2 regions of the Bellilinea sp. genome follow, and region 2 is predicted to be linked to the other one. Evidence: riboswitches for the same ligand, from Rfam matches in the RefSeq annotation. Region 2 holds a riboswitch; the other holds the start of a gene.

Region 1 (5,311 bases), on a different contig from region 2:
TCCATCCACGATCACATCCACGAGGTTGATCAGATCCATGAAACCCGGTGCTTCACGGTTTTTCAACAGCTCTTCCCAGGTGTAACCGGTGTAAACCCATAAATTCATAGGGTGGGTTTTGATTTTCCCGGCGATTACTGCGGCTGCTTCGGCTTGCGCAAAAGGCTCCCCGCCGCTAAAGGTAACCCCTGCAAGCAAAGGGGTGATTCTGAACATTCGGACGACTTCCTCGGTGTCCATTTCCCGACCACCCGCAAAACTCCATGTTTGGGGATTATGGCATCCCACACAACGGCGAGGACATCCCTGAAAGAACAGGGTTGAGCGGATGCCGGGACCATCGGTAACACTTTCATGAATCAAGCCGGCAATGCGAACTTTCATGGGTAACTTTCTACTTTCCTTAAACGGACAAATGCACGCGGCGGTGTTCCAATTCTTCCTTTTTGGCATCGTTGAATCGATCCACTGTGGAAAGATAACCGGTAATCCGCCGGATACGACGAATATCAGATGATCCACAAACCGGGCATTCATCTTGAATAATTCCGCGGTTTGAACAGGAAAGACATTCGTCTATGGGGAAATTAATCCCGACATAGCCCATATTGCAACCTTTCATATGGCGAAGCAGGCGCTCAAAGGCTTCCAGGTTGTGTACCGGCGGAGCATCCAGTTCAACATAGCTGATGTGGCCGGCATTACACAATTCGTGATACGGCCCTTCAATCAGGCACTTCTCATAGGATGAAATTTCGAAATTCACCGGAAGGTGAAAACTGTTGGTGTAATACGACTTGTCGGTGATACCCTCCAGTACGCCAAACATGCGGCGATCGAGGGCGACAAAACGCCCCGAAAGACCTTCCGCAGGGGTCGCCAGAAGAGTGAAATTCAAGTCGTAGTCTTCAGCAAAGCGGTCCACCATCTTCCGCATGAACTTAATGATTTCCAACCCCAGTTGTCTGGAATCGAAATCCTGGCCGTGATGCTTACCGGTTAAGGTGAGCAAAGTTTCGGCCAACCCGATGAATCCGATGGACAGCGTACCGTGTTTGATGACGGGTTCAATTGGATCTTCGGGCTTCAGCAATTCTGAGCCAAGGTAAAGCCCCTGTCCCATCAAAAAGGGCATATCGCGTACTTTCAGGCGGGACTGAATGCGAAAACGATGGTACAGCTGCCGGGCAGCCAGCGCCATCACCGCTTCCAATTCGTGAAAGAAAACCTCAATGTGCTTGTTAGCACGGATGGCAATGCGCGGCAGGTTAATGGTAGTAAAAGATAAATTTCCACGCCCATTGCTGATCGCCGGCCCGTGTCGGTTAGCAATCACCCGAGTACGGCAGCCCATGTAGGCAACTTCAATACCGTAAGGCCGATTGAAGGAAGAATCCATAAATGCAAAAGTCGGATTCATTCGTTGAGAGGAAACACGCATGGCCAATTGAAACAGATCGTAATTTGGGTCACCCGGATTGAAGTTGATGCCTTCTTTCAGTCGAAAAATGATATTGGGAAAGACCGGACTCTCCCCCCGACCCAACCCTTTTTCGTAAGCTTCAAGCAGGCATTTTGTCACCAGCCTGCCTTCAGGAGTCACATCACAGCCTAAATTAATTGAACTGAACGGCACCTGCGCTCCAGCCCGACTGTGCATTGAGTTGAGGTTATAAACCAGCGCTTCCATCGCCTGAAAGACCTCAAATTCAGAAGCCCCCGAAACAAATGCCGCCATATCTTGATCAAATGCTGCAAAAGATTGACCGCCGTGCATGTCATTTTGCGAACTTTGCAGAATAATGGCTGCCAGTGCGGTTGCAGATGAGGGACGTTTAGGTGGACGAATAAATCCATGGCCGGTATTAAAACCACTGCTCAGCAGCCTGCCCAACGGAATCTGAACACAGGTGAGCGTTTTGCCGTAAAAATCCAGATCATGAATGTGAAAATCGCCATTGCGATGAGCCTGCGAGATATCCTCCGGAATCAAACGCGATAGATAATACTGCCGACTAGCAGCGGAAGCGATTTGCAACATTTTGGCAGAAGGAGAATTACTGATATTTGCATTTTCGCGGCTGGTTTCCACCAAAATATCTTCGACAATATCCATTAATTCGGAGCGGGCTTCCCTCATTCGGGTACGGCGATCGCGGTAGAGGATATATGCCTTGGCGGTTTTGGCGTGTCCACGTTCAATCAATACTTTTTCGACAGCATCCTGAACTTCTTCGACGGTTGGTATTTCCTGGTTTTTTTGTTCGGCTAAATAACGTACCACGACTCTGGCAAGTTCTTCAGCTAAACGGACATCACTTCCGCCAACCGATTTAGCCGCCTTGAAAATTGCTTGTGAAATTTTATCCACATCAAATTCAACAATCCGTCCATCCCTTTTGCGAATCCAATAAAAGGGTTGATTGGGAATTTGCTCTGCAACGGATTGAGTTGTTGGCTGAAACGAGGATGAATGGACAAGAAGTTTGTTCATTTTTTTGGCTCCTGAAGGAATCGAAATAGGTGAATTGGTTTATAAAATAGTGAATACAGATGGAAAAGTGGAAGTTTCTCTAAAACGTCAGTTTTTCAATTTGGCAACTTCGCTTTGTTGGAGAAAAACGTACAGTTTCTGAAAAACACGGTTAAATGAGAAACGCTCAATCCTCCTTAAAGGATTGAGCAAGTCAGGCCGATCAATTAAAGTATGATTTTGCCATCACCGCCTCCTTGCTCGAGAAGGACAAATGAAATCACTTGTTCAAGGCAGGCATCCTGGCTTCTGGTTGCATTGACCAGTTACAGTTGCGGCACAGCGCTGGACTTTCACCAGCTTACGCCCATTAAGCCCTGGCATCCGGGCATCGGGTCACCTTGAAAGAAGTGTTATATAAATTGCTTGCAGACTGACAACATTATAGCAAAGAATGCGTTCCTTTTGTCAATCCATTAAGGGATGAATTTCGGCAAAAAAACGAAATGGTACCAATATGAATCCGATTTCAACCGTCTATTCCTCCTTGCCGGGGACGGCACAAAGAACGACAGCCGCCCCCGGCGTTTGCGGGAGGAGCAGATGCGCAAGCAATACCGTGTTACAAACTGATCACATAATCAGGCGGGTTGTGAGAGAGGGCTTCATAAAGCTGCGGGAAGCAGCCTACTTTTGCGCCTTCAATCATACCTTTGGGTTGAACCGAACCAGCCCCGCAGCCCGAAAATTCACCTTCTGCCAGCTGCCGGCGCAGCGCACATTGATCGCAGGCCATGATCAAAATGCCCTGTTCAGCAGCTACTTTGGCAAGCCGTTCGCCAATCGGATCACCTTGCCGCAGGGCGAATACATTATCGTCGAAAAACATCATTCCCACCACTTGCGCGCCGTGAATGCCCTTTTCCAACTGCGGCAGGATCATGGTCGCCAGTTCATAAACGGATGCCATCGGGGATTTGAAAATATACGCTACTTTCACTTTGTCTCCTTGAAGAGAACATGTTTTTTCAAAATGGGATCGTACTTACGCAGATCCAGCCGAGCGGAATCGTTGCGGCGATTCTTTTCAGTGTAATAAATGTGGTCGCTTTCGGTGCTTTTCAGTTTGGTGACGATGCGAATATCCTTCTTTTTACTGGCCATCTTTTCTCCTCTACTTATCAGGCTTGATTTGAGTCGTAGGAAATGCTGACATTGCTGATGTGGGTGATCCACGTTCGTCCATCGCCCTGGCGCACAATGCGGACAAAGCCGCTTGCAATACAGTACTCCACTTCTGATGCTTCCATGTCACTATTCTCACATGTGGCACACTTGTTCGCCAGGAAGCAAACGTGAACATTTTTCAAGATATTGGTGGCAAATAATGGTTGCATGGGCAATCTCCTTTTCGATGCGTTTTTGGCATTATCTGGCAAATGCCAGTTTCAAAACTTGAAATAGTGGGCCTGCCCAGGCTAGCACGATGGAGAAGACAACTGCCGCGGCAGCCTGGCGCAGCATCAGTCGCAGCGCCAGCCGAGGCGATTGTTCGCGCGCAATTGTTAGCGCCGTTACCAGGCAGGGCAACAGCACACCGCCCAGGTAAACGCCGGTCAGCAGTTCGAGCGGCGCGAGAAGCTGCGCCAATTCGGGCCGGGCAAACAGCAGCAGACCGTCTTTGCGGACAGATGCCATCACGACGGGTAGGGCGGCTTCCGCCGGCAGGCGAAAGAGCGCCATGACCGGCGTCAACAAACCTGAAACTGCATCCAGCACGCCCAGACCGTTTAGCACAGAGGCCAGCAGGGTGATGGCAAAAAACACGGGCAGGGCGGTGCCGAAGAATTGACCGAGCGTCAGGCGCATATCGCGCCAGATGCTTTGCGGCGAGGGCCATTCGAGGAAATTGCGCCGTTCAATCATCAGCAAGTTGAGCGCCGAACGCGCTTCCGGCGGCGAGGTGAAGCGCGTATACAGGAAAGCCGAGCCAAGGAGCATGAACATATACGGCCAAATCAGCCAGGGACGCCCGGCGGCGGCAAAGACTGCCAGCGTGGCTCCAAATTGATAGGAACAGGCTGACCCAAAGGCAATTGCGGCAATCGCAGGGCCGCGCGTGCAAGCTGAACAAGCGCGCGTGCTAATCACCGCCGGAACATTGCAGCCAAAGCCCATCATCACGCGCAGCAAATCGCGCCCGGCCAGGCCTATCGGACGCACCAGCGGGTGCAGGGTGGCTGTGATGCGCTCCGCCAGGCCGCTGGCTTTGTAGAAACCGAGCAAGAGGGCATACAGAACCACCGTTGGCACCGACCAGACGAACATCAGCGGACCCATCGTCAACAGGCCATAATCACCGCTGAGCATTTCTGCCAACAACGGCGGAAGCGTTTGCGTCAGCGCAACCCAAGTTGCGAGTAAACCCCGAACCAGCGGTTCCACCAGGGCAGCGAATGAATTGGCAGCCCACACTGCCAATCCCGCCGGCAAGAGCAGCAAAAATGATGCAAACAGCGGCCCCCAAAAAGGCCAATCGAGGGGGCCTGGAGCGGGTTCAATCTGCCAGCCAATTCTCCAGGGGATGGATTTTTCCTTAAGGGACGGCGCCTCATTCAGCGCGCGAAACAGGCGGGTTCGTTCTTCAGCATTCACGTTGCGCGCATCCAGCGCAATCACCGGTACACCAAGGGCCGCGCGCAGGCGTTCCAGAACGGCTTGCCCACCGGAATCCCCAGGCACTTTATCCCAAAATGTGAGTGCAACAACACCTTGTTTTCCAGCCACCAACGGGAGCAGGTCGTTCAGGTCTTCATCCAAATGGGTAGATTTGGCGAC
Region 2 (6,485 bases):
CAGCCTGACCGCCCTGCTCTCCGCCCTGCCGATGGGCTATCTGGTGGACAACATCGGTCACAAGACCGCCCTGATCGTCGGCACGGCCGTGCTGGGGCTGGCGGTGGGTGGCATGGTGCTGTTCCCCTCCGCATTGACCTTCGTCCTGATGAACATCGTGCTCGGCCTGGCACAGAGCCTGACCGGTGTGACCATGGGGCCATTCCTGATGGAAAACAGCGGCGAAAAGGAACGCACCTACCTGTTCAGTTTCACCTCCGGGCTGCAAATGGCTTCGGCTTTCTTCGGGAACTGGATCGGCGGTTACCTGCCAACCTGGATCAGCACGCTACAGGGCAGCACCCCCACCAGCCCCTCGGCATACGGCGGAGCGCTGGCTGCCATTGCCATTGCCGGTTCGGTCGGCATTTTACCCCTGCTGTTTCTCCGTCCGGTCAAAATCGCCCGTGACAAACGCTCGGTGTTCGCACCGCTGGCTTATTTTGGGCAAAACTCGCGCCTGCTGGGCAAACTCATTCTGCCCATGCTGGTTACTTCGCTGGGCGCCGGGCTGATCATGCCGTTCATGAACGTCTTTTTCCGCAATGTGCATCACCAGCCCGACCCGGTCATTGGGGCCATGTTCGCCTGGGGTTCGCTGGCCATGGGCATCGGCCTGTTAATTGCCCCACCGCTGGCAGACCGCTTTGGCAAAATTCAACTGGTGGTCATCACCCAGGCGCTTTCCATTCCGTTTCTGATTCTGCTGGGCTTTGCGCCGTGGTTTGCGGTCAGCGCCGCGGCCTACTACATCCGCCTGACGCTGATGAACATGAGCCTGCCGGTGTATCAGACCTTTGTGATGGAAAAGGTCGAACCCTCGGCGCGGGCTACCGTTGCCAGTCTGGTCAGCATGGCCAACAATGTGGGCTGGGCATTTTCTCCGCAAATCAGCGGCTGGATACAGGTCAATTACGGTTTTCAGCCGGCTTTTGCCGCCACCCTGGTACTGTACATCCTTTCCATTTACCTTTACTGGCGTTTCTTCTGGTACCCGCTCGGCAAAGAGCAAGTCGTTGCGCCTTTGCCTGCAACCTTAAAGCCGCAATAGCATCTATATAAGGGTAAAACCTTACGAATGGAGAAAAATCACACATGGAAATGGTTGTTTACTTCCCCGGCGGAGCCCGTGTTGATGCTCAGTTTGGCCCTTATACCGTCCGTACCGACCAGCCCCCCATGGGCGGCGGTGAAGGCTCTGCCCCCACTCCCTTTGCCGTTTTTCTGGCCTCTTTAGCCACCTGCGCCGGCATTTACGTGCTGGGATTCTGCCGCCAGCGCGGGCTGCCCACCGAGGGCATCCGCATTATTCAACGCGACCGGCGCAATCCGCTGACCGGCATGGTCGAAGAAATCGAAATGGAGATTCAGGTGCCGCCCGAATTTCCACAAAAATACTACGATGCGCTGGTGCGCTCCGCCGAACAGTGCGCGGTCAAGAAGCACATGGAACAGCCGCCGCGCTTTACCATTCAAACCAAAGTGACCGCCTGAGGTTCACCCGCCTGCCACAGGCGGAAAAAAGTCGAGCACATCCCCGTCTTGCAGAGGGGTATCCCAACCCTGCGGCAGGGTGTCCACATCTTTCCCGTTGACGAATCCATGCACATGGGCATGGATTTCGTTTTGTGCATTCAACCAGTGCAGGCGCAAATCCGGCAGGCGCGCGACAATTTCATCTACCGCCTGCCGAACCGTGCTTCCATCCGCCAGATCCAGCTGCAGGCTGCGTGCCCTGGCAATCAATCGAAAGGTGGCGTACAGGTTAACGCGGATCATGTGCCTGCCTTCAATTATGCCAGATTTTCAGGCCATCAGCGGCACAACCAGCGGGTATTTTCCGTTGGGACTGCGCATCACCTCCAGCGGAATGCCAAACGCCTCACTGAGCAGCTGCGGACGCAGCACCTCCGCCGAGGTTCCATACGCCTGCACACAACCATCCACCAGCAGCAGCACGCGGTCGGCGTAACGCGCTACCAGATTCAGGTCATGCAGCACGACCAGCGCCGCCGGTTGATGCGCTTTACCGTTTCCATTGCCGGCAATGGGCTGGCGCACCACCTCCACCATTTGGTTGAGCAGCCCAATCTGATACTGCAAATCCAGATGTGTGGTCGGCTCATCCAGCAGCATTACCGGGGTTGCCTGCACCATGGCGCGCGCCAGCAGCAACCGCTGCAGCTCCCCGCCGGAAAGCTCTCCCACCAGCCGATGCGCCAGATGCTGCGTATCGGTGCGGCGCATGGCTTCCCAAATCAATTCTTCATCGGCCGGTGAAAGCTGCCCCAGCCAGTTCAGATAAGGGGTGCGCCCCAGCGAAACCACCTGCCAGGCAGTGAAGCCTGCCGGCAGGCTGCGCGCCTGCGGCACCACGGCAATCAGGCGGGCGCGTTCCTGCACCGAAAGCGCGCACAGGTCGCGTCCATCATAGCGGATTGAGCCACACTCCGGCGGCAGAATGCCGCTCAGCGCGCGCACCAGCGTGGACTTACCGGCCCCGTTTGGGCCGATCACCGCCAGAATCTCACCATCCGCCAGCCGGAAACTGACATCTTTCAAAACCGGCTTTGCTCCGTAACGAACAGTCAAATGCAAAACTTCGAGCATGGTCAACTCCAGTAGGGAAGGCTGCGGGAACGCCGCAAAATCCACAAAAAGAAGGGCGTGCCGGTCAGAGCGGTGATGATGCCGACCGGTAGTTCCTGCGGGGTCATCACAATGCGCGCCAGCACGTCTGCCAGCAGCAAAAAGGCAGCCCCGCCCAACAGCGAGAGCGGCAGCAGCCGGCGGTAGTCCCCGCCAACCAGTAGCCGCAACAGGTGCGGGACAATCAACCCGACAAAGCCGATAATGCCGGTAAAAGAAACCGCTGCAGCCGTAGCCAGAGATGAAACGCCGATGATGATCCAGCGGGTGGTTTCCACCGGCAGCCCCAGCTGCTGAGCCTGTTCATCGCCAAACTGCATCACATTCAGGGCGTGTCCCATGGTCATCAAAATTCCCAGCCCAATCAGCCAGTAGGGTAATACGGCCAGCACCGGCTGCCAGCCGCCCATGGATGAGCCGCCCATTAACCACGCAATTGCCCGGCGCAGTTCGCCAGTTGAGCGGAGCAGTAAAAAAGAAGTCAGCGCACCGGCAAAGGAGTTTACCGCCACCCCCGCCAGCAGAAGATTGGTCACCGGCAGTGAGCGTCCAACCCGCGCCAGGCTGACCACCATCAAAACGGTGAGCACCGCGCCGCTGAACGAAGCCAGCGGTACCGCCAGCAGACCGGCCACATCGTAGCCCCAGCGCAGGCTGAGCACGATCACCGCCCCAAGGCCGGCGCCGGAGGCCACCCCAATCAGATAAGGATCGGCCAGCGGATTGCGGAACAGGCCCTGATAGGCCGCCCCGCTGACGGCGAGCGCCGAACCGGTCAGCGCCACCAGCGCGGTGCGCGGCAGCCGCAGCGAGAAGAGAATGGTATCCGCAACGCGCAGGTCAGCACCGATTTCGCCGCCGCTCAGACGGGCTGCCACCACCCGCGCCATATCCACCAGCGAAAGGGACACACTGCCCACCAGCATGCTCAACAGCAGGGCTGCCAGCAAAGCGGCCAAAGCGATCCAGATTGGGTGAACAGTGCGTCCCTTCATGCCATTCTCATCAGGGCAGGGTCACACCGTGCAGCAGGCGCGCCAGTTCTTCCAGCCCGTCCACCAGCCGCGGGCCGGGACGGCTGGCCAGATCATCGTTGAACGGCAGGACGCGCCCTTCTTTGACCGCCGTCAATTCACCCCAGCCGGGGCGGGCAGCCACCTGCTCGGGGGTGACGCCAAAATTGGCATCCCCCAGCAGGATGAAGTCGGGGTCGGCTGCCAGCAGGGCTTCAATGCTCATCTGCCCGTACTGGCTGTCCATTGCCCGGCCAACGTTTTCGGCTTTGGCCATCTCCAGCAGGGTATCAATGAAGGTACCGCTGCCGGTCGTCCACGGTTTGGAAGGATCTGTCCCGTCAATTTCGTAAAAGACGGTCGGCCGTTCCTCGATATTCGCCAGTTTTTGCTGGACGACCGCCACCCGCAGACTCAATTGAGTCACCAGCGCTTCGGCCTCGGCTTTGTGGCCGGTCAGCTCACCGACGGTGATCAGCATGGGGTACATTTCCTCCATGGCGAGGGGATTTTTCAGGTAATAGACGGTCAAACCGGCATCTTCGAGCGATTTGACCAGTTCCGGCGGGTGAATTTCGGCCAGCAGCACCAGATCCGGGTTGAGGGCGACGATTTGCTCGATCGAGAAGCCCATAAAATCACCCAACCCCGGCAATTCCAGGGCTTCGGGCGGGTAGTTGCTGAAATTATCGCGCCCAACCACCTGACTGCCGGCGCCCACGGCGAACAGAATTTCGGTGTTGGATGGCGCCAGCGAAACCACGCGTTGCGCCGGCTGCGCCAGGGTAACGGTACGTCCCAGTCCATCGGTCATGACAATCGGGCTGGCGGTAGGCGTGGCAGCCGGGGTAGCTGCCGACGTGCAGGCACTCACCAGAAGCGCCAGCAGCAAGAGAACACTGAGCAAAACGCTTTGACGTTTCATTTTTAGGAGCCTTTCAAATTGAATGGGTTTGTGGGTTTGGATACGACGTGCCGGCTGAGCCAGCAGGTTTGGGGTAATCAGGCAAATCCTTGTTGTGGCGGCGCTGGCTCACACAATGAAATCTCCCTGCCGGTTGCGGGCAGGGAGGGGAGAGATCGGAGTTTGCGGTGTTGCCAGTCCAATGTTCCCCACCTCCTTTCCGCGAGAGTGTGGTGAACGCCTGCTGGGCGGGCGGCCTGGCTTATTCGGCTGATTTTGCCGAAATCACAGTTGCGCGACAGCACCGGACTTACACCGGTTTCGCCTTTGAGCCTTTCCATCCGGGGAGTGAGGCACCCGACAGGCACTCATTCAATTGTAATTAGATTGTACGGGTTTCCTGTTGCGGTGTCAAGCAAACAGGATTATGATCAAAAAAATCTCTTACAACCGAGGATGGGCAGTCATCGTGATCCTATAGTAGTATACTAGATATAAAGTATGTATTGGAGATATAGAGCTATGCAGATTGAAGAAAGAGTAGTTATTGATGAAACAAAAGTTGATAAAGCAGAAATAAACCAACTCGATAAAAGTTTACAACTATATTTCAATGACAAGATGATAATTGAGCCAAGAATAACTCGCTCATTAGTGAGTTTTCAAGCCAACAAAAATCGTCCTGTATACCGCTGGTATAGGTTTAAGGAGGCATTTTCAGCATCTTTAGTTGAATATTTGCTTGATAAATATAAAATTCAAAAAGGGATATTACTTGACCCGTTTGCAGGAAGTGGAACAGCATTATTCGCTGCCAGTGCTAACGGAATAAATGCGGTTGGCATTGAGCTACTGCCCATTGGACAACAAATCATCACAACAAAAAGAATTCTTGAATCTGAATTTAGGCCTAGTGATTTTAAGGTTTTACAAAATTGGACAAAATACCATCCATGGGAGAGATTTGAGACCAAACTTAAACTTCCCGAGCTAAGAATTACTAAAGGTGCATATCCTGAGGCGACAAAGGAAGCAATTCAAAAGTATTTAACAGCATGTGAACAAGAAAACGAACGGGTTAAAGCTGTATTACATTTTGCTCTGTTTTGCATTTTAGAGTCGATTAGTTACACACGTAAAGATGGTCAATATCTTAGATGGGACTACAGGTCAGGACGTAAACAGGGGAAAAAGACATTCAATAAAGGTGAGATATTAAGTTTTAAAGAGGCAATTTCAGATAAAATTCAGGAAATAATTACAGATCTCTCTCCTGCTAGTCAATCCACTTTGTTCCCAGCTACAAAAAAGCAAGGCGAGATATTTTTATACAATGGTTCATCTCTCGAACTATTACCACGAATGTCAAAGGAGTCCTTTGACGCTATTATTACTTCGCCACCATATTGCAATCGCTATGATTACACTAGAACGTATGCTTTAGAATTAGCATTACTAAATATTGACGAGAAAAGTTTAGTTAAGCTTCGTCAAGCAATGTTAAGTTGTACAGTCGAAAATCGTGAAAAAGATTTATTGGCGATCAATCCTCTCTGGACAGAAGCGATTGCTGCTACAGACGAACAAGAGCTTTTACAATCTATCTTGAGGTACTTATCCAAACAAAAGGCTCTAGGAAAATTAAATAATAATGGAATCCCTCGAATGGTTCGAGGATATTTCTATGAAATGGCATGTATTATTGCCGAAAGTGCGAGAGTTTTACGCCCTAACGCACCTTTGATTATGGTTAATGACAATGTACGGTATGCAGGAGTAAGTATTTCCGTTGACTTGATTCTTTCTAGTATTGCCGAAAAATTAGGTTTTATCGTTGAGAGTATCTTTGTTTTACAAAAAGACAAGGGAAACAGCAGTCA

What was found. A riboswitch is a leader RNA that binds a small molecule or an ion and turns the genes downstream of it on or off. The one in region 2 is predicted to bind cobalamin.
Region 1: another riboswitch for cobalamin. It lies ahead of nrdD (anaerobic ribonucleoside-triphosphate reductase); the one in region 2 lies ahead of ACWIZX_RS11065 (ABC transporter substrate-binding protein).

Annotation. Positions count from the first base shown of each region.
Region 1 is NZ_JBRCOK010000044.1:9,961-15,271, reverse strand. It holds gene nrdG (anaerobic ribonucleoside-triphosphate reductase activating protein) at 1-384, opposite strand, end outside; gene nrdD (anaerobic ribonucleoside-triphosphate reductase) at 404-2,494, opposite strand; cobalamin riboswitch at 2,749-2,892, opposite strand; gene ACWIZX_RS04985 (SaoD/DsrE family protein) at 3,096-3,473, opposite strand; gene rpmG (50S ribosomal protein L33) at 3,470-3,637, opposite strand; gene ACWIZX_RS04975 (hypothetical protein) at 3,655-3,783, opposite strand; gene ACWIZX_RS04970 (nucleoside recognition domain-containing protein) at 3,902-5,311, opposite strand, start outside.
Region 2 is NZ_JBRCOK010000113.1:6,163-12,647, forward strand. It holds gene ACWIZX_RS11040 (MFS transporter) at 1-1,090, shown strand, start outside; gene ACWIZX_RS11045 (OsmC family protein) at 1,135-1,533, shown strand; gene ACWIZX_RS11050 (ubiquitin-like small modifier protein 1) at 1,537-1,818, opposite strand; gene ACWIZX_RS11055 (ABC transporter ATP-binding protein) at 1,846-2,649, opposite strand; gene ACWIZX_RS11060 (FecCD family ABC transporter permease) at 2,652-3,683, opposite strand; gene ACWIZX_RS11065 (ABC transporter substrate-binding protein) at 3,694-4,626, opposite strand; cobalamin riboswitch at 4,836-4,981, opposite strand; gene ACWIZX_RS11070 (DNA methyltransferase) at 5,128-6,485, shown strand, end outside.